Regions from separate parts of the Micromonospora sp. NBC_01699 genome, predicted to be linked through region 1. Evidence: predicted binding sites of a transcription regulator. Region 1 holds the regulator's gene; the other holds the start of a gene.
What was found. The regulator HspR, encoded in region 1, represses chaperone genes until heat shock. The targets are predictions, from matches to a motif close to TTGAGTNNNNNNNACTCAA.
Positions count from the first base shown of each region.

Region 2: a site for HspR is predicted at 7,667-7,685, ahead of lon (endopeptidase La). Genes of this name have one in related genera too.

Region 1 is NZ_CP109199.1:7,874,467-7,884,151, forward strand. Features, by position in the region: gene clpB (ATP-dependent chaperone ClpB) at 1-1,460, opposite strand, end outside; gene OG792_RS32590 (cation:proton antiporter regulatory subunit) at 1,642-2,142, shown strand; gene OG792_RS32595 (cation:proton antiporter) at 2,149-3,360, shown strand; gene OG792_RS32600 (hypothetical protein) at 3,532-3,963, shown strand; gene OG792_RS32605 (DUF397 domain-containing protein) at 3,999-4,187, opposite strand; gene OG792_RS32610 (helix-turn-helix domain-containing protein) at 4,178-4,975, opposite strand; gene OG792_RS32615 (hypothetical protein) at 5,231-5,539, shown strand; gene OG792_RS32620 (heat shock protein transcriptional repressor HspR) at 5,700-6,137, opposite strand; gene dnaJ (molecular chaperone DnaJ) at 6,165-7,358, opposite strand; gene OG792_RS32630 (nucleotide exchange factor GrpE) at 7,454-8,302, opposite strand; gene dnaK (molecular chaperone DnaK) at 8,464-9,685, opposite strand, start outside.
Region 2 is NZ_CP109199.1:2,964,567-2,974,251, forward strand. Features, by position in the region: gene OG792_RS13270 (SRPBCC family protein) at 1-688, shown strand, start outside; gene OG792_RS13275 (cupin domain-containing protein) at 681-1,100, shown strand; gene OG792_RS13280 (beta-ketoacyl-[acyl-carrier-protein] synthase family protein) at 1,097-2,368, shown strand; gene OG792_RS13285 (beta-ketoacyl synthase N-terminal-like domain-containing protein) at 2,365-3,624, shown strand; partial or broken gene OG792_RS13290 (antibiotic biosynthesis monooxygenase family protein) at 3,642-3,947, shown strand; gene OG792_RS13295 (SchA/CurD-like domain-containing protein) at 4,071-4,439, shown strand; gene OG792_RS13300 (DedA family protein) at 4,517-5,134, opposite strand; gene OG792_RS13305 (hypothetical protein) at 5,148-5,294, opposite strand; gene OG792_RS13310 (PDR/VanB family oxidoreductase) at 5,403-6,365, opposite strand; gene OG792_RS13315 (ABC transporter substrate-binding protein) at 6,526-7,485, opposite strand; gene lon (endopeptidase La) at 7,708-9,685, shown strand, end outside.

The DNA of each region.
Region 1 (9,685 bases):
TCGCCGCCGAGCCGTTCCAGCTCCTCCTTGGCGGTGGACAGCCGGGTGATGTGCTCCTTCTCCAGCCGCCACCGGTCGCTGAGCGCGGTGAGCTGCTCGCGCTTGTCGGCCAGTTCCTTGCGCAGCCGTTCGAGGCGCTCGGCGGAGGCGGCGTCCGGCTCCTTGGCCAGCGCCATCTCCTCGATTTCGAGCCGGCGGACCGCCCGCTCGATCTCGTCCACCTCGACCGGCCGGGAGTCGATCTCCATCCGTAGCCGGGAGGCGGACTCGTCCACCAGGTCGATCGCCTTGTCCGGCAGGAAACGCTCGGTGATGTACCGGTCGGACAGCGACGCGGCGGCGACGAGCGCGGCGTCGGTGATCCGTACGCCGTGGTGGACCTCGTAGCGCTCCTTGAGGCCGCGCAGGATGCCGATGGTGTCCTCGACGGTCGGCTCACCGACCAGCACCGGCTGGAACCGGCGCTCCAGCGCCGCGTCCTTCTCGATGTGCTCGCGGTACTCGTCGAGCGTGGTCGCGCCGACCATCCGCAGCTCACCCCGGGCCAGCATGGGCTTGAGCATGTTGCCGGCGTCCATCGAGCCCTCGCCCTTGCCCGCGCCAACGACGGTGTGCAGCTCGTCCAGGAAGGTGATCACCTGGCCGTCGGAGCCCTTGATCTCCTCCAGCACCGACTTGAGGCGTTCCTCGAACTGTCCCCGGTACTGCGCGCCGGCCACCATCGCGCCCAGGTCGAGCGAGACCAGCTTCTTGTTCCGCAGCGACTCCGGTACGTCACCGGCGACGATGCGCTGGGCCAGGCCCTCGACGATCGCGGTCTTACCGACGCCGGGCTCGCCGATGAGGACCGGGTTGTTCTTGGTACGCCGGGAGAGCACCTGGATCACCCGGCGGATCTCCGAGTCGCGCCCGATCACCGGGTCGATCTTGCCTGCGCGGGCGCTGGCGGTCAGGTCGACGCCGTACTTCTCCAGGGCCTGGTAGGTCTGCTCGGGGTCGGCGGTGGTCACCCGACGGTCGCCACCGCGTACGGTCGGGAACGCCGCGACCAGGTTCTCCTCGGTGGCACCGGCGGTCTTGAGCGTCTGGGCCACCACGCCGCCCACCCGGGCCAGGCCGGCGAGCAGGTGCTCGGTGGAGGTGTACTCGTCGCCGAGCGGCCGGGCGATCTGCTCGGCCGCGCCGATGGCGTTGGCGAACTCGCGGGAGAGACTGGGTTCGGCGACGCTGGCGCCGCGCGCGGCGGGCAGGTTCTCCACCGCTCGTGCGGCGGCCCGGCGGATGTCCGCCGGGTTGGCGCCCACGGCGCGCAGCAGGCCGCCGGCGGTCGAGCCGCCGGTGTCCAGCAACGACAGCAGTAGGTGCCACGGTTCGACGGTGGCGTGGCCGCGCTGGTTGGCGATGGCGACCGCGCCGGTGATGACTTCGCGGCTCTTGGTGGTCAGGCGTTCGGCGTTCATGGGCTCCCCTGGATCGGCGTGTCCACTGGTGACGACACAACCAGAGTTGAGTCTATTCCGCTCAACTCTACGTTGTGACGTCGATCACTCGGGAAACCGGAACATCGCGATCAACTCGGCCGTGATCAGCACACTTTCGCCCCGTGGGCGGTACGTGAAGGCACACGGTAGCGTTGCGCCCGTGCGAGTACGCGTAGAACAGACCGCCCTGCCCGGGATCGGCGTGCGCCACGACATGGTGACCACGTCCGGTCGCCGGCTCGGGGTGGTCACCCATCGCAATGGCCGACGTGACCTGGTTTTATACGACCAGGACGACCCCGATGCCTGCACCGCGGACATCCCGCTGAACGACGACGAGGCGGAGGCACTGGCCGACATCCTCGGCGCCTCGCTGATGCTCGGTCAGCTCTCGGGACTGCGCCAGCAGGCCGCCGGACTGCTCACCGAGCAGATCTCCATCCCGGCCGGGTCGCCGTACGTCGGACGGAAGCTGGGCGACACCAAGGCTCGCACCCGGACCAGCGCCTCGATCGTGGCAGTGCTGCGCGAGCGCGAGGTCATCGCCTCCCCCGATCCCTCGTTCCGCTTCGAAGCCGGCGATGTCGTGGTCGTGGTCGGTACCCGCAGGGGTCTCGACGGCGTCACCGCGATCCTCGCCGACAGCGATCCGGACGGCTGATCGCGGATGCATGATCAAACCGTCCTGCTCGTCGAAGTCGGCGCGCTGTTGCTCGGGCTCGGCCTGCTCGGCCGGCTGAGCCGCCGGATCGGGCTCTCCCCGATCCCGCTCTACCTGCTGGCCGGCCTGGCCTTCGGCCACGGCGGCATCGTGCCGCTCTCGGCCAGCGAGGAGTTCTTCGCGGTCGGCGCCGAGATCGGCGTGATCCTGCTGCTGGTCATGCTCGGCCTGGAATATTCGGCCAGCGAACTCGTCGGCAACCTGCGCGCCGCCGCCCCGGCCGGGCTGATCGACGGGCTGCTCAACGCGCTGCCCGGGGCCGCCTTCGCGCTGCTGCTCGGCTGGGGCTGGCTCGCTGCCGTGGTGCTCGCCGGCATCACCTGGGTCTCCTCGTCCGGCGTGATCGCCAAGGTCCTGGCCGACCTGGGTCGGCTGGGTAACCGGGAAACCCCGGTCATCCTGTCGATCCTGGTCATCGAGGACCTCGCGATGGCGCTCTACCTGCCGCTGGTGACCGCGCTGCTGGCCGGCATCGGGCTGATCGGCGGGGCCAAGGCGCTGGGCATCGCGGTCGCCACCGTCGTCGTGGTGCTGGTCGTGGCGATCCGGTACGGGCACATCATCTCGCGCATGTTCGCGCCGACCGATCCGGAGGCGCTGCTGCTCGGCGTACTCGGGCTGACCCTGCTGGTGGCGGGCCTGGCGGCCGGGCTGAAGGTCTCGGCGGCGGTCGGCGCGTTCCTGGTCGGCATCGCGCTCTCCGGGCCGGTCGCACACCACGCGACCGAGCTGCTGTCGCCGCTGCGGGATCTGTTCGCCGCCGTCTTCTTCGTCTTCTTCGGGCTGGCCACGGATCCCGCCGACATGCCGCCGGTGCTGCTGCCGGCGCTGGGACTGGCCGTCGTCACGATGGGCACGAAGCTGCTCACCGGTTACCTGGCCGCCCGCCGGGTCGGGATCGCCCTACCCGGTCGCTGGCGTACGGGACTGGCGCTGATGCCACGCGGCGAGTTCTCGATCGTCATCGCCGGGCTCGCGGTCACCTCCACCGGGGTGGCGATCGAACCGCAGCTCGCCCCGCTCGCCACGGCGTACGTGTTGATCACCGTGGTCACCGGTCCGATGCTGGCCCGACTGCCGGACATGCGCTGGTTCAAGGACTGGCTGCGCCGCAAGGCTCAGGCGTCCGCCCTCAAGCCGGCACCCGCAACCGACTGAATCGCCCCGGTACGGGGGACTCTCCGTACTTTTGACGTAACGGCTTGATGAAATGGCACGTCAGGGCTCTTCCCCAGATCGACGGCGGCACGCTACCGTGTCGCCGCAACAGGTGGTGCGTGCGCGGGACGCTGAAGTGACCCGCGCCCGCGAGAGCGGAAGGTCGGCCCGGTGAGCGTGCAACAGACCGCGTTCCAAGGCTTCTCCAACCCGGTGGACCCGTCCCCCGCCGAGTTGCGCGCCTGGGCCTACCAGCCCGATTCCGTACCGTTGCAATCGATGCCGCAGGACTGGGACCTGCTGGTTTCCGGTGACCGGCTCGTCACCACCCTGTTCGAGCTGGCGATGGACCGGTCCTGCCCGGCCCGCCGGTTCGCCCTGCACTGCCTCTACATCTACGCCGCCGACGGCATCCGGACGAAGTTCCGGGCCCACCCGAAGCGGCGGCTGCGCAAGCTGGTCGAGCAGGCCGAGCAGGGCGGCGACGAGCAGATGCAGGTCTGGGCGCACAACAGCCGGGTGCTGCTGGCCAAGCCGGAACTCTTCAACTACCACGACTGGTGCGAGGGCGGCCTGGTCCGCCAGGGTCGCCGCCTCGGCTGACCGGAGCAGCCGGCCCGGTTCCGCGCGGAACCGGGTCAGTGCTGTTTCGCGAGGCTCACGAACGCCCGCCACGCGACCGGGTCGAAGGCCAGGATGCCCCCGCCACGGTCCTTGCTGTCCCGGACCAGAACCCGGTCGGACAGGTTGTCGGCGACCTCCACACAGTTGCCCCCGTTCGTGCCCGACCTGGTCGACTTCCGCCACCGGGCGCCAGTCACATCCATGATTTGGCCACTTCCCTCACCATGTCGAGCGTTTGCCGGCCGGGGAGAGCTTCGCTGGTCAAGCCGTCCCACCGCACGCCCAGCCTAGCAACGTCCACCTGCCCCTCGAAGACCTGAGCATCAAGCTGGTTATCGATATATCCGGCCCGCAACCCGCTCGACAGGTCGGCGATGACGAAGCTGCCCTGTAGTCCGGGATAGATGCCGTGGTCGACCGGGATCAGGTTGACGTGGACGTTGGGCCGCTCCATCTGGGCGAGCAGATGCTCGACCTGGTGGCTCATCACGTCGTGGCCACCGCACCTCCGGCGCAGCACCATCTCGTCCAGCACCAGGAACAACTCCGGTGGGGTCTCCCGGTCGAGGATCGCCTGTCGGGAGAGCCGCTCGGCGACCTTCTCGTCCAGCCGGGCACCGGACAGGCCACCGATTCGCAACAGTGCCCGCGCGTACGCCTCGGTCTGCAACAGGCCGGGCACGAAGGCCGGCTCGTACCCGCGCAGGGTGAGTGCCTCACGCTCGTACTCCAGCCATTCGCGCAGCCAGACGGGCGACGCGGCGTCGCGGACCAACTCCTGCCAGAGGTTGACGAAGAAGCCGCTGGTCTCAAGGGCCTCGTCCAGCAGTCTCAGGAATTTCTCGTCGGGGGTGGCCTTGCCCTGCTCGATGTTGCTGATGTGCGAGTCCGAGCAGAAGGTCCGTTGGGCCAGCACGATCTGGGTCATGTTGGCGGCGACCCGACGGCGTCTGATTTCGCGGACCAGAAACTCCGACGGCGAGATTCCCACGGGTTCCACACCTTCCCATGATTTCGACGATCGTCTATCAACCATCACTAGCGGTGCCGGTTCATCCACGAAGCGGATTGTGCCGTTCCGACAGTAATGGTTGAGGCACCACAGTGTCACCAAGGAACCGCTCGGACCCTCCCGGTAGGACGGCCGGACGTGGACGGGCGGAACTGGGGACCGCCCCGGAATCCGTGCCCACCGGAGTCCGTGCCCACCGGACCGGGGCGGTCCCATCCAGATCGAGGAGGTGCCATGTTCCTGGTCCAACATCGACGGAAGGCGGTACCGGGCGTGCCCGACGACGACCTGACCTCCGCGCACCGCCCCGCCCCGGACGACTGGCGCTGCCCGGACGACGGCGAGGACTGGCCATGCGCTGTCTTCCGCCGCCGGGTGCGGTTGCTCTACCCGGGGGAACCCGACCGACTGGCCGCCTTCATGCGGCACTTCCGGGACAGGGCGGCGCCGGCACTGCCCGAACTGACCCCGGAGCAGATCCAGGCGAGGTTCGTCGGCTGGATCAACGACCCGCCCGTACACCGCCGGCTCAGATCGATCTGAGGCTCACCGACAGCACCGAAGCCGGTACGGGCCGGGACCCCCCGTGGATCCCGGCCCGTGCCGGCATCCTCAAACTAGGCCAACGCCCCGCACTTCCGGGCGGAAATGCGGGGCGTTCCGACATCTGGACGACCAACCACGGCCGGTCGGCGGCAACGGGTCAGCGGGCGCGCGGACGCCAGACCACCAGGGCGGTCGACACCTGGTTCGTCGGCACCAGGTCACGGCGCGGGAACGCGCCGGTCGCCGCCGCCTCCAGCTCGGCAACCCGCCGGTACGCGTGCTCCAGCTCGGCTTCCATCTGCGCCATCCGCTGCTGCAACTCGTCGACCAACTGCTCCAGCCCGATGATCCGCTTGATCCCGGCGAGGTTGACCCCGTCGTCCTGACTGAGCCGCTGCACCTCGCGCAGCAGGGCGACGTCACGCACGCTGTAGCGCCGTCCACCGCCCGCCGCCCGACCCGGCTGGACCAGGCCCATCCGGTCGTACTGGCGGAGGGTCTGTGGGTGCATCCCCGCCATCCGGGCCGCCACCGAGATCATCAGCACCTTGGCATCGGACGACGTCTCGACCGAGATGATGAACTCCTCAGCCATCGCCACTCACCTCCGCATCACCGACCGCTAGTTAACTCGACGCACCCGGGCGTCGAGATGTTCCCGCCCGGCCGGAGGACTCTGCTTGGCGAACGATTCCAGCGCCTCACGGGCCTCCGCCGAGACCTGGGCCGGCACCGTGACCTCCACGGTGACCAGCAGGTCGCCCGGCTGGCCGTCGCGCCGGGCCACGCCCTTGCCGCGCGCCCGCAGGGTCCGGCCGCTCGGGGTGCCCGGCGGCACCCGCAGGGTCACCGCGCCGTCCATCGTCGGCAGCCGCAGGTCGGTGCCGAGCACCGCCTCGGCGAAGGTGATCGGCACGGTCAGCGTGAGGTCGTCACCGCTGCGCCCGAACAGCTCGTCGTTGCGTACCTTGACCAGCACGTACAGGTCACCGGCCGAACCGCCGCGCTCACCCGGCTCACCGCGACCGGCGAGCCGGATCCGCTGGCCGTCCGCCACCCCGCCGGGGAAACGTACGTTCAGGGTGCGGGTCTTGGTCACCCCGCCGGTGCCGAGGCACTCCGGGCACTTCTCCTCCACCACCGTGCCGACGCCCTGGCACTCCCGGCACGGCTCGGAGAAGCTGAACGAGCCCTGGTTGCGGGTCACCACACCGGCGCCGTGGCACTGCGGGCAGGCCCGCGGCTGGGTGCCCGGCTTGGCGCCGTCACCGTGGCAGGTGTCGCAGACGCCCGGCGCGCGCAACGTCAACGGCAGGGTCACCCCGCGTACGGCGTCGTTGAAGTCGAGTACGACCTCCGCCTCGACGTCGCGCCCGCGAGCCGGGCCACGGGCCCGGGGCGCCCCGGTGGCACCGCCACCGGAGAAGATCGAGCTGAACAGGTCGGAGAATCCGGCCCCGCCGAACCGGCGGTCACCGGCCCCGGGCTGACCGGCGTTGCCGAACAGGTCGGACACGTCGAACGGGTAACCGCCGGCGCCCGGCTGGCCGCTGCGGGCGTTGCGCCGGAACGCGCCCGAGCCGAACAGCGAGCGCATCTCGTCGTACTCCCGGCGTTTGCGCTCGTCGGAGAGCACGTCGTACGCCTCGGAGACGGTCTTGAACCGCTCCTCGGCCTGCGGGTCACCCGGGTTGTGGTCCGGGTGCGACTCGCGGGCCAGCTTGCGGTACGCCTTCTTGATCTCGTCGGAGGAGGCGGACTTACCCACACCCAGCGCGGCGTAGAAGTCCTTCTCCAGCCAGTCCTTGGAACTCATCTGTCGTCCACCCCCTTCCTCGCGTCGTGATCGGGGCGTACCGGGTTCCGCCGTAACGGCCCCCGGTACGCCCCGATCATGACAGTCGAATCCAACTACTCCGGATCGGCGACGGCGACCAGTGCGGGTCGCAGCAGCCGCTCGCCGAGCTGATAGCCCCGACGCATGACCTCGACGCAGGTGGGCTCGGTGACCTCGGCCGAGGTCCGGTGCGCCACCGCCTCGTGCCGGGTCGGGTCGAACGGGTCGCCCTTCTCCCCGAACGGGGTCAGGCCGAACCGGGTCAGTGCCGTGTTGAGCTGCTCGGCAACGGTGCCGAACGGCCCGACCAGGTCACCGTGCTCACGTGCCCGGTCCAGGTCGTCCAGTACGGGCAGCAGCGCGGTCAGCACCTGTCCGGTGGTCTGCTCGGCCGCCAGCCCCCGGTCCCGGTCCACCCGCTTGCGGTAGTTGGCGTACTCCGCCGACACCCGCTGGAGGTCCCGGGTCCGCTCGTCGAGTTCGGCGCGCAGCGCCTCCAACTCGGCGCCGAGCGGGCCGGGTGCGCCGCCGACCGGCTTGGCCGGTGCGTCCACCACCGCGCCCTCAAGGCCGGCCGGCTGGTCCAACTTCGGCCCCCGGGCCTTCCCGTCGGCGAGCTCGACCTCGACCTCGGCGTCCTCGACCAACTCGTCCAGGATCGGGGTACCGGGCCGGTCGGACTCGCCGACCAGTTCGTCGTCGTCCGACTCGTCCGGCTGCCCCGGCTCGACCCCGTTCACCGATGCCTCGGCGTTTGCCGAATCGACATCGTCGATCGTCGGGTCGGTGCCGTCGTCGGACCGGTCGATCTTCCGCCTGTCCCGGATGACAACCCGCTCGCCAGTTTGCTCCTGCGCCGGGCCGGAGCCACCCGGCGTCGACCCGGTGGTCTCCGGGTCGGCGGCTTGTGGCTTCTCCGTCATGACTTCTCCTCGCTCCACTCGTCCAGACCCCGGTCCACCGGGCCGGGCTGGCCGATCACCCTGCGCTGTTCGGCCACGCGACTACCTCGTGCCGGACAGCGCCGAAGGCAGCGCCGGTCCCGGTCGCCCGAGGGCGACCGGGCCGGCGTGGTGGCGACGGGTCACTTCTTGTCGTCCTCGTCCACGATCTCGGCGTCCACGACGTCGTCCGGGCCGCTGGCCGGCTTGCCGCCGGTCGGGCCGGCACCGGTCGCACCGGCACCCGCGGCACCCGGCTGCTCGCCCTGCTCCGCCTGGGACGCGTAGAGCAGCGAGCCGGCCTGCTGGGAGACCGTGGCCAGCTTCTCGTGCGCCGACTTGACCGCCTCCAGGTCGGTGCCGCCGAGCGCGCTGCGCAGGTCACCGAGGGCCTCGTTGATCTGCTCGCGGGACTCGCCGGGGAGCTTGTCGCCGCTCTCGGCCAGGAACTTCTCGGTCTGCCACTGGAGCTGCTCGGCGACGTTGCGGGTCTCCGCCTCCTCGCGGCGACGCTTGTCGTCGTCGGCGTGGTCCTGGGCGTCGCGCATCATCCGCTCGATGTCGTCCTTCGGCAGCGCCGAGCCGCCGGTGATCGTCATCGACTGCTCCTTGCCGGTGCCGAGGTCCTTCGCGTTGACGTGCACGATGCCGTTGGCGTCGATGTCGAAGGTGACCTCGACCTGCGGGACCCCGCGCGGGGCCGGCGGCAGGCCGGTCAGCTCGAAGGTGCCGAGCTTCTTGTTGTAGGCGGCGATCTCCCGCTCACCCTGGAAGACCTGGATCAGCACCGACGGCTGGTTGTCGTCCGCGGTGGTGAAGACCTCGGAGCGCTTGGTCGGGATGGTGGTGTTGCGCTCGATCAGCTTGGTGAAGATGCCACCCTTGGTCTCGATGCCCAGGCTCAGCGGGGTCACGTCGAGCAGCAGGACGTCCTTGACCTCGCCCTTGAGCACACCGGCCTGCAACGCGGCGCCGACCGCGACGACCTCGTCCGGGTTGACGCCCTTGTTCGGGTCCCGGCCGATGAGCTGCTTGACCAGATCGCTGACGGCCGGCATCCGGGTGGAGCCGCCGACCAGGATCACGTGGTCGACATCGGCGACCTTCACCCCGGCGTCCTTGATGGCCTGCTGGAACGGGCCCTTGGTCCGGTCCAGCAGGTCCTGCGTCATGCGCTGGAACTCGGCCCGGGTCAGGGTCGCGTCGAGGTGCAGCGGAGCCGACGGGGCACCGTCGGTGGCCGCCGGACCCGCGGTGATGTACGGCAGGTTGATGCTGGTGGTGGTCGCCGCGGACAGCTCGATCTTGGCCTTCTCGGCCGCCTCGCGGAGCCGCTGCATAGCCATCTTGTCCTGCGACAGGTCG
Region 2 (9,685 bases), 3.4 Mb from region 1:
CCCGGACGAGGTGAAGCACCTGACCATCGCCGACATCGCCGAGCTGGTGGACCGCCAGGCCGACCAGGCCACCGTGCCGGTACAGGCGACCGGGGCCGGCGCCGAACCCGTCGAGGGCGACACCGGGGCGACGGAACCGGCCGCGGCCACCACCGGGCCGGTGACCACCATCGAACCGGTCGCCACCGTCGGCGGGGATCCGCCGGGGCACACGGAGAACAGCATCGTGATCGCCGCACCCCGGCAGCTCGTCTGGGACCTGACCAACGACGTCAGCCGCTGGCCGACGCTGTTCACCGAGTACCAGATCGCCGAGGTGCTGGAACAGCGGGGCAACCGGGTGCTGTTCCGGCTCACCATGTTCCCGGACGAGAACGGCATCGCCTGGAGCTGGGTCAGCGAACGCACCACCGACCCGATCACGTACGAGGTGCACGCGCGCCGGGTGGAGACCGGGCCGTTCGCGTACATGCGGATCTACTGGCGCTACGACGAGGTTGCCGGCGGTACCCGGATGACCTGGGTGCAGGACTTCGCCATGAAACCCACCGCCCCGGTCGACAATCCGCAGATGGTCGACCGGATCAACGGCAACAGCAAGATCCAGATGAGCGTCATCCGTGACCAGATCGAGGCGGCCGCACGTGAGCGGGCCCTCGACGTACCCGCCGGGGGCGACGATGAGTGAGCGAGAGTCGTACGTGGTGGCCGCCCGGGACGTGCCGCCGGACCAGCGACGCGGTGGCGAGCTGCGGGTGCTGCTCGGCCCGAAGACCGTCGGCGCCACCTCGGGCTTCATGGGCGTGGCCACCCTCGCACCCGGCGAGCGGATCGCCGAGCACTACCACCCGTACAGCGAGGAGTTCCTCTACGTCGCGCGCGGTGCGATCACCGTCGACCTCGACGACGCACCGGTGCCGGTCGGCGCGGGCGAGGCGCTGTTCATCCCGGTCGACACCCGACACCGGTTGCGCAACACCGGCGACGAACCGGCCGAGGTGGTCTTCCAACTCGGACCGCTGGCCCCCCGCCCGGAACTGGGGCACGTCGACACCGAACGTGCCGGCGCCCCGCCGACCAGACCGGAGTTCGCGTCATGACGGCGCGCCGCACGGTGGTGACCGGCATCGGGGTGGTCGCTCCGGGCGGGCCGACCCGCAAGCAGTTCTGGGCCACCATCACCGACGGCCAGACGGCGACCCGCCGGATCAGCTTCTTCGACCCGTCGCCGTTCCGCTCCCAGATCGCCGCCGAGTGCGACTTCGACCCGGTCGCCGCCGGTCTCACCCCGAGGGAACGGCGCCGCGCCGACCGGTACGTCCAGTTCGCGCTGGCCGGCTCGATCGAGGCGCTGGCCGACAGCGGACTCGACCTGACCGAGGCGACCCGGTCGCGTACCGGCGTGGTGCTCGGCTCGGCCGTCGGCGGCACCATGGCCCTCGAAGACGAGTACGTGGTGGCCAGCGACGCAGGCACCCGCTGGCTGGTCGACCACGAGTGCAGCGGCCCGTACCTCTATCAGGCGCTGGTCCCGAGCAGCCTGGCGGCGGACGTGGCGGTCCGGCACGAGCTGCACGGACCGGCGCAGGTGATCTCCACCGGCTGCACCTCCGGCATCGACTCGATCGGGTACGCCTACCAGCTCATCACCGACGACGAGGCGGACATCGTGGTGACCGGTGCCTCGGACACGCCGATCTCCCCGGTGACCGTCGCCTGTTTCGACGCGATCAGGGCCACCACCCCGGACAACGACGACCCGGCGCACGCCTCCCGGCCGTTCGACCGGGACCGGCACGGCTTCGTGCTCGCCGAGGGCGCGGCGGTGCTGGTGCTGGAGGAGCTGGAGCACGCCCGGCGCCGGGGCGCGCACATCTACTGCGAGGTCGGCGGGTACGCCAACCGGAGCAACGGCTACCACATGACCGGGCTGCGGCCCGACGGCGTCGAGATGGCGCTGGCGATCAGCTCCGCACTGGACCAGGCCCGGGTCAACCCGGACGAGGTCTCGTACATCAGCGCGCACGGGTCGGCCACCCGGCAGAACGACCGGCACGAGACGGCCGCGTTCAAGCGCTCGCTCGGCCCGGCCGCGTACCGGGTGCCGATCAGTTCGATCAAGTCGATGGTCGGGCACTCGCTCGGCGCGATCGGCTCGATCGAGATGGCCGCCTGCGCCCTGGCGATCGAGTACGGCGTGGTGCCGCCGACCGCGAACTGGGCCAACCGCGATCCCGAGTGCGACCTCGACTACATCCCCAACACCGCCCGTGACCTGCCGGTCGACGTGGCCCTGTCGGTCGGCAGCGGCTTCGGCGGCTTCCAGTCGGCGATGGTGTTCAAGCGGTTGCGGGAGCTGCACCGATGACGCCACGGCCGGTGGTCACCGGCATCGGCGTGGTCGCGCCGAGCGGGATCGGCACCGAGGCGCACTGGAAGAGCGTGCTGGCCGGCGAGAACCGGATCGGCCGGATCACCCTGTTCGATCCGGACCGCTATCCGACCACCCTGGCCGGCGAGGTCGCCGACTTCGACGCCGCCGCCTTCGCCGACAACCGCCGGCTGGTGCAGACCGACCGCTGGACCCACCTCGGTTTCGCCGCCACCCGGCTCGCCCTCGCCGACGCCGGCCTGCCCGAGGTGGCCACCGACCCGTACGGCTACGCGGTCACGCTGGCCAGCTCCTCCGGCGGCAACCTGTTCGGCCAGCGCGAACTGCAACGGCTGTGGGGGCAGCCGGCGCGGACCGTCGGGGCGTACCAGTCGATCGCCTGGTTCTACGCCGCCAGCGTCGGCCAGGTCTCCATCCACCACCAGTTCAAGGGACCGTGCGGGGTGCTGGTCGCCGAGGCGGCCGGCGCGCTGGACAGCCTGGCCCACGCCGCCCGGATCATCCGCCGGGGTACCCCGGTGGTGATCGCCGGCGGGACCGAGTGCCCGCTGAGCCCGTACGCGCTGGCCTGCCAGATCCGCAACGGACTGCTCAGCGACAGCGACGACCCGCAGCGGGCGTACCTGCCGTTCGACGTCGCCGCGTCCGGTTACGTGCCGGCCGAGGGCGGAGCGGTGTTCGTGGTCGAGGACCTCGAACACGCCCTGGCCCGGGGGGTGACCACCGTGTACGGCGAGATCGCCGGCTGGGGCGCCACCCACGACGGCCGGCACACCGTACGGGTCGGCGCCGCCGACGAGACGCAGTACGCCCGCTCGATGCGGCTGGCGCTGGAGCGGGCGCGGTGCCCGCCCGAGGAGGTGGACGTGGTGTTCCCCGACGCGTTGGGGGTGCCGCGTTACGACCGGGCCGAGGCGGCGGCGCTGCGTAGCGTGTTCGGCCCGGACTCGCCGCCGGTGACCACCCAGAAACCGCTGATCGGGCGGGCCCACCAGGGCGGTTCGGCGCTGGACGCGGCAAACGCGCTGCTCGCCCTCCGGCACCGGGTGCTGCCGCCGACCGCCGGACTCGACCGGCCGGCTCCGGGGTGCGAGCTGGACTTCGTCCGGCAGGCGCGGTCCGGCCCGGTCCGTACGGCGCTGGTCGGCGCGCGGGGTTTCGACGGATTCAACAGTTCGGTGTTGATCCGTGCCTACCAGCCGCCCGGTCAACGGGCCGGCGGCGAGCAGTGATCCGGAAGGGGACGGCCATGGCTGGATCGGGCAAGGGGCGGGTGGTGTTCCTCATCCGGATACCGGCGGAGCGGACCGACGAGTTCCTCCGGGCGTACGACCGGATCCGCTACCAGGTCGCCGAGGGGGTGCCGGGGCACCTGGTGGACCAGGTCTGCCGCTCGCTCACCGACCCGGAGCAGTGGTTGATCACCAGCGAGTGGGCGTCGCTGGCGCAGTTCGAGGCGTGGGAGCGCAGCGGCGAACACCGCGAACTGGTCGGGCCGATGCGCGAGTGCATGACCGAGGCCCGCTCGATGCGGTTCGTCGTCCAGGAGCAGACCTCGGCCCGCCGCGGTGCGCCCGAGCGGGACGCGTCCGGGGACCGGGTGGACGAGGAGATGGAGACGGTGACGGTGGAGGTCTGACCGGGACGCCGCCGCGCCGACCGAGGGAAGGAAGAACGGATGGGTTCGAACTGGCACGCGCTCTACTACCCGCTCAAGCCGGGTAGCGAGGAGAAGGTCAAGGAGCTGTTCCGGATCAGCGGGCGGCCCCGGTTCGAGATCTTCGGCGATGACGGGCAGCTGGTCGGGCGGCTGCTCGGCACGATGGCCTTCGTCGGCCGGGAGATGGCCGTACGCGTGATCGAGGTCGAGGGCCCGCTCGGTCTGGTCGCCGCGCACATGAGCCGGCAGGAGGCGGTACGGGAGTTCGAGCGGGAGTTGCAGGAGCATCTCGCCGTACCCCGGGACATGGCCACCCCGCAGGGTGCCCGGGACTTCTTCCGCAGCGCCTCGATGGAGTGCGTCCTGTCCCGTCGGCACGACCAGTAGTGCGGCGGGCTGTCCGGCCCGGTGCGGTGGTAGCTCGGGTGGCGGTACGCCCTCCCGAGCTACCCACGGGGGACCGGTCAGTGGTCGTGCCGCCGCTTGCGTCGCCGTACGATCAACCAGCGGACGACCACCGCCAGCACCACGGCCACCGCCAGCCCCACGCTCGCCTCGCCGAGGTAGCTCTGCGCCTTCTGCCACGACGCGCCGAGGACATAGCCGATCAGGATCACCGCCGTCGCCCAGGTCACCCCGCCGATCACGTTGAAGGCGAGAAACCTGCGGTACGGCATCCGGGTCATCCCGGCCAGCGCCGGCACCAGCGCCCGCAGCACCCCGACCCAGCGGCCGAGCATGACGGCGGACGGGCCGTGGCGGTGGATGAACCTCTCCGCCCGCTGCCAGCGTTCCTCGCCGACCCACCGCCCCAACCGGCTGTGCCGCAGCGGCATCCCGACCCGGCGACCGATTTCGTATCCGACGCTGTCCCCGACGACGGCGCACACCGCCGCGATGATGACCAGCGCGGCGATGTTGGTCCGACCGGTCGCGGCGAGCGCACCGCCGATCAGCAGGGCCGTCTCACCGGGGAGGATCAGCCCGATGAAGGCCGCGCACTCGCCGAACGCGAGCAGCCCGACGATGACCAGCAGCGGCCAGCCGGACAGGTTGGACAGCGCGTTGTTGAGCTGGTCCACCCGCGCGCCCCGCTCAGCCGCCGCCGGACGGCGCGCGGGTCGGGTCGCCGCCCGTCCGGCGCGCGTCGACTCCGACGGGTGTGCGCATCGTGTCCTCTCGTCCGGCGGGTACGGCCGCCGGCATCGCGAGCGGCGGTGGACCTTCGGCCACCAGCACCATCAGAACACCCCGCGGGGGCAGGGCCGGGGGAAATCGCCCAGCCCTGCCCCCGCCCGCGCCCTTCGGGCTGGCACGGGGTGAGCACCCCCGACGTCCGCCCGAGCCCGCTCAGAGATCGAGTACGAGTCGCCGCCCCCGGGACCGGGAGACGCAGATGTACATCCGGTTGTTGGCCGCCCGGTCCTCCTCGGTGAGCAGCGAGTCCCGGTGGTCGGGCTCCCCGGCGAGCACGCTCGTCTCGCAGGTCCCGCAGGTCCCCTCGGTGCAGGAGTAGTTCACGTCCACCCCGGCGGCCTCGATCGTCGCCAACACCGAGCGGTCCGGCGGTACGGTCAGCACCAGTCCCGACGCCGCGAGTTCGACCTCGAACGAACCGTCCAGGACCGGCGCGCCCTGTTCCCTGGGGGCGAACCGTTCCACCCGCAGGGTGCCCGGCCGCCGCTGCCGGCAGGCCGCTTCCATGGCGAGCAGCAGGGGTTCCGGCCCGCAGCAGTAGACCAGGGTCGTCGGGTCCGGGTCGGCCAGGATGTCGTCGAGGTCGAGCAGCCCGGTTTCGTCCTGCGGCCGGATCGTCACCCGGTCGCCGTACCGCTCGGTCAACTCGTCCACGAAGGCCATCGAGGAGCGGGTCCGGCCGCCGTACACCAGCCGCCACGGCACACCGGCGGTCTCGGCGGCGGCGAGCATCGGCAGGATCGGGGTGATCCCGATGCCACCGGCGACGAAGACGTAACGGGGTGCCGGTTCGAGCGCGAAGTGGTTGCGCGGGCCCTGCACCCGTACGGGATGGCCGGGCCTCAGGGTGTCGTGCATGAACCGGGAGCCGCCGCGGGAGGCCGGCTCCAGCAGCACCGAGATCGTCCACTGCCCCGGATCGGCGGCGTCGCCGCAGAGCGAGTACTGCCGGGTGGTGCCGTCATCCATGATCACGTCGATGTGGGCGCCGGCCGCCCAGTCCGGCAGCGCGCTCCCGTCGGGCTGGGCCAGGGTCAGCCGGACCACGCCGTCGGCAGCCTGTTCCCGGCGCCGGACGACCAGGTCGAGCTTCTCCTCGTCTCCGGTCCCGCCCATGTTCGCTCCTCCTGCCGGTCCACACCCGCGCCGCCGCCGGTGTCGCCGTGTTCGTCGCCGCCGCCTTTCGTTTCAGTATGCGGAGCGCGACCCGTCGGCCGGTATCGATGCCGTGCGCACTTTCCGGTAGGCCCGGTGGCGGTAGAGGTTCCCGTCGCGGTCACCGGAAGAGCGCGTCCACCTGCGGCGGCTTCGTGACCAGGCCGTCCCGCTCGGCCATGTCGGCGAGCGCCTGTACCGACTGCCGGTTGATCTTCGCGGCGAAGGAGGGCAGCGTCAGGGTGGGGATCAGGTCGGCCCCGATGGAGGTGTACGTGGACAGCACCTGACGGGTCTCGTCCGGGTGCGACGCGGCGTACGCCTGCGATTCCACCATCGCCTCGGTGAACGCCTCGACCAGGGCGGGTTCGGACTCGATCAGGTCTTCCGAGGTGAAGTACGACGCCACCGAGAGGTTCGCCGTCGCCTCCGCGTACGCCGACGAGATGTCCCGGCTCCGCTGGTTGCGGGCGATGGTCAGGAAGGGCTCGACCACGAACGCGGCGTCGACCCGGCCGCTCAGCACGGCGGCCGGCATCTCCGGGAACGGCAGTTCGACGAACTTCACCGTTGCGGGATCGCCGCCGGCCTTGCGGACCGCCTCGCGTACGACGGTGTCGCCGATGTTGTTCAGGGTGTTGATGGCCACCGATCGGCCGGACAGGTCGGCGCTGGACCTGATCGGGCTGCCGTCCGGGACCACCACCCCGGCGAAGTCCCGGCCGGGCGTACCGGTCGAGGAGGAGCCCGGCGCCACGATCTTCAGCGGGAGCCCGCGGGTCTGGGCGAGCAGCAGCGAGGTGTTGTTGCTGAATCCGAACTGGAACTGGCCGGAGAGCACGGCCGGCACGATCGCGGCGCCACCCTGGGCGGGTTCGAGTTTGACCCTCAGCTTGCGTTCGGCGAAGAATCCCTGCTGGATGCCGAGATAGATCGGGGCCACGTCGAGGATCGGGATCACCCCGACGGTGATCTCCCGGTGCCCGATCCCGGTCCCGCCGCCGGTGGCGGAGCCGTCCGCACCGCCGCACGCGGTGAGTGACATGGCGGCGGCCAGGATGACGGCAAGTCCTCTACGCAACTGGTGCTCCCGATCCGGCCGGCGACCAACGCGCCCGACCAACCCCGTGCGAATCGCGAAGGCGAATTCCGCTCAGGACCCTAGGGTCCGGTTCGTCGGAAGGTCAACAAAGGTCGGGTCCCGGCGTACGGGCCGGATGTGGCCTGCGCCACAGCACGGAACACGGGGCACGGTTTGTTACTTGAGTCGTACAGGCTCAACTCAAACGATGGCAGGTGTTCGATGGCAACTCTTCCGGTTCTGCCCCTGACCGACGCAGTCCTGCTGCCCGGGATGGTCATCCCGGTGACCCTCGACCCGAGCACCCAGGCTGCCGTCGACGCCGCTCGCGCGGCCGGTGACAAGAAAGTTCTCGCGGTACCCCGGGTGGACGGGGAATACGGCTCCATGGGCGTTGTCGCCCTGATCGAGAAGGTCGGTCGGCTGCCCAGCGGCGAGCCGGCAGCCGTGGTCCGGGGCGTGTCCCGGGCCCGGATCGGCTCCGGCGTGCCCGGACCCGGAGCGGCGCTCTGGGTCGAGGCGACCGAGCTCGACGAACCCGCCCCGAGCGGCCGGGCCAAGGAACTCGCCCGCGAGTACCGGGCCCTCACCACGTCGCTGCTCCAGGAGCGTGGCGCCTGGCAGGTCATCGACGCGCTGGAGCGGATGACCGACCTCTCCGAACTGGCCGACTCGGCCGGTTACACCTCCTGGCTCACCCTGGCCCAGAAGACCGAACTGCTCGCCGCGACGGACGTGACGACGCGGCTCGAACTGCTCGTCGGCTGGGTCCGCGCCCACCTGGCGGAGCAGGAGGTCACCGAGCAGATCAACTCGGACGTACGCGAGGGGCTGGAGAAGTCCCAGCGCGAGTTCCTGCTCCGGCAGCAGCTCGCCGCGATCCGCAAGGAACTGGGCGAGGACGAGCCGGACGGCTCGGCCGACTACCGGTCCCGGGTCGAGTCCGCCGACCTGCCCGACAAGGTACGCGAAGCGGCCATGCGCGAGGTCGGTCGGCTGGAGCGGGCCAGTGACGCCTCCCCGGAGGCGGGCTGGATCCGCACCTGGCTCGACACCGTACTGGAAATGCCCTGGACGACCCGGACCGACGACAACACCGACCTGGCCGCGGCCCGCGAGGTGCTCGACGCCGACCACGCCGGCCTGAGCGACGTCAAGGACCGGATCCTGGAGTACCTGGCGGTGCGCAACCGTCGCGCCACCCGCAACCTCCAGGTGGTCGGCGGCCGTGGCTCCGGTGCCGTGCTCGCCCTCGCCGGCCCGCCCGGGGTGGGTAAGACCAGCCTCGGCGAGTCGGTCGCCCACGCGCTCGGCCGCAAGTTCGTCCGGGTGTCCCTCGGCGGTATCCGCGACGAGGCCGAGATCCGGGGTCACCGGCGTACCTACGTCGGCGCGCTGCCCGGCCGGATCGTCCGGGCGCTGCGCGAGGCGGGTTCGATGAACCCGGTGATCCTGCTGGACGAGGTCGACAAGATCTCCGCGGGCTACGCCGGTGACCCGGCCGCCGCCCTGCTCGAAGTCCTCGACCCGGCCCAGAACCACACCTTCCGGGACCACTACCTGGAGGTCGACCTCGACCTCTCGGACGTGCTCTTCCTGGCCACCGCCAACGTGGTCGACTCCATCCCCGGCCCGCTGCTGGACCGGATGGAACTGGTCACGCTCGACGGCTACACCGAGGAGGAGAAGGTCGCCATCGCCCGCGACCACCTGCTGCCCCGGCAGCTCGACCGGGCCGGCCTGACCGCCGAGGAGTTCAGCGTCAGCGACGAGGCCCTGGCCCGCCTCGCGGCCGAGTACACCCGCGAGGCGGGCGTACGGCAACTCGAACGGGCACTGGCCAGGATCCTGCGCAAGGTCGCGGTCGCGCTGGCGACGAGCGACGGACCGGTACGGGTCGACACCGACAACCTCAAGACGTACCTGGGGCGGCCCCGGTTCACCCCGGAGTCGGCCGAGCGCACCGCCGTACCGGGCGTGGCGACCGGCCTGGCCGTCACCGGCGCCGGTGGTGACGTGCTCTTCATCGAGGCGACCAGCATGGAGGGCGAGCCGGGGCTGACCCTGACCGGCCAGCTCGGCGACGTGATGAAGGAGTCGGCGCAGATCGCCCTGTCGTACCTGCGCTCGAACGGCCGCAAGTTCGGGCTCGACCCGAACGCGCTGGCCGGACGCCGGATCCACCTGCACGTACCGGCGG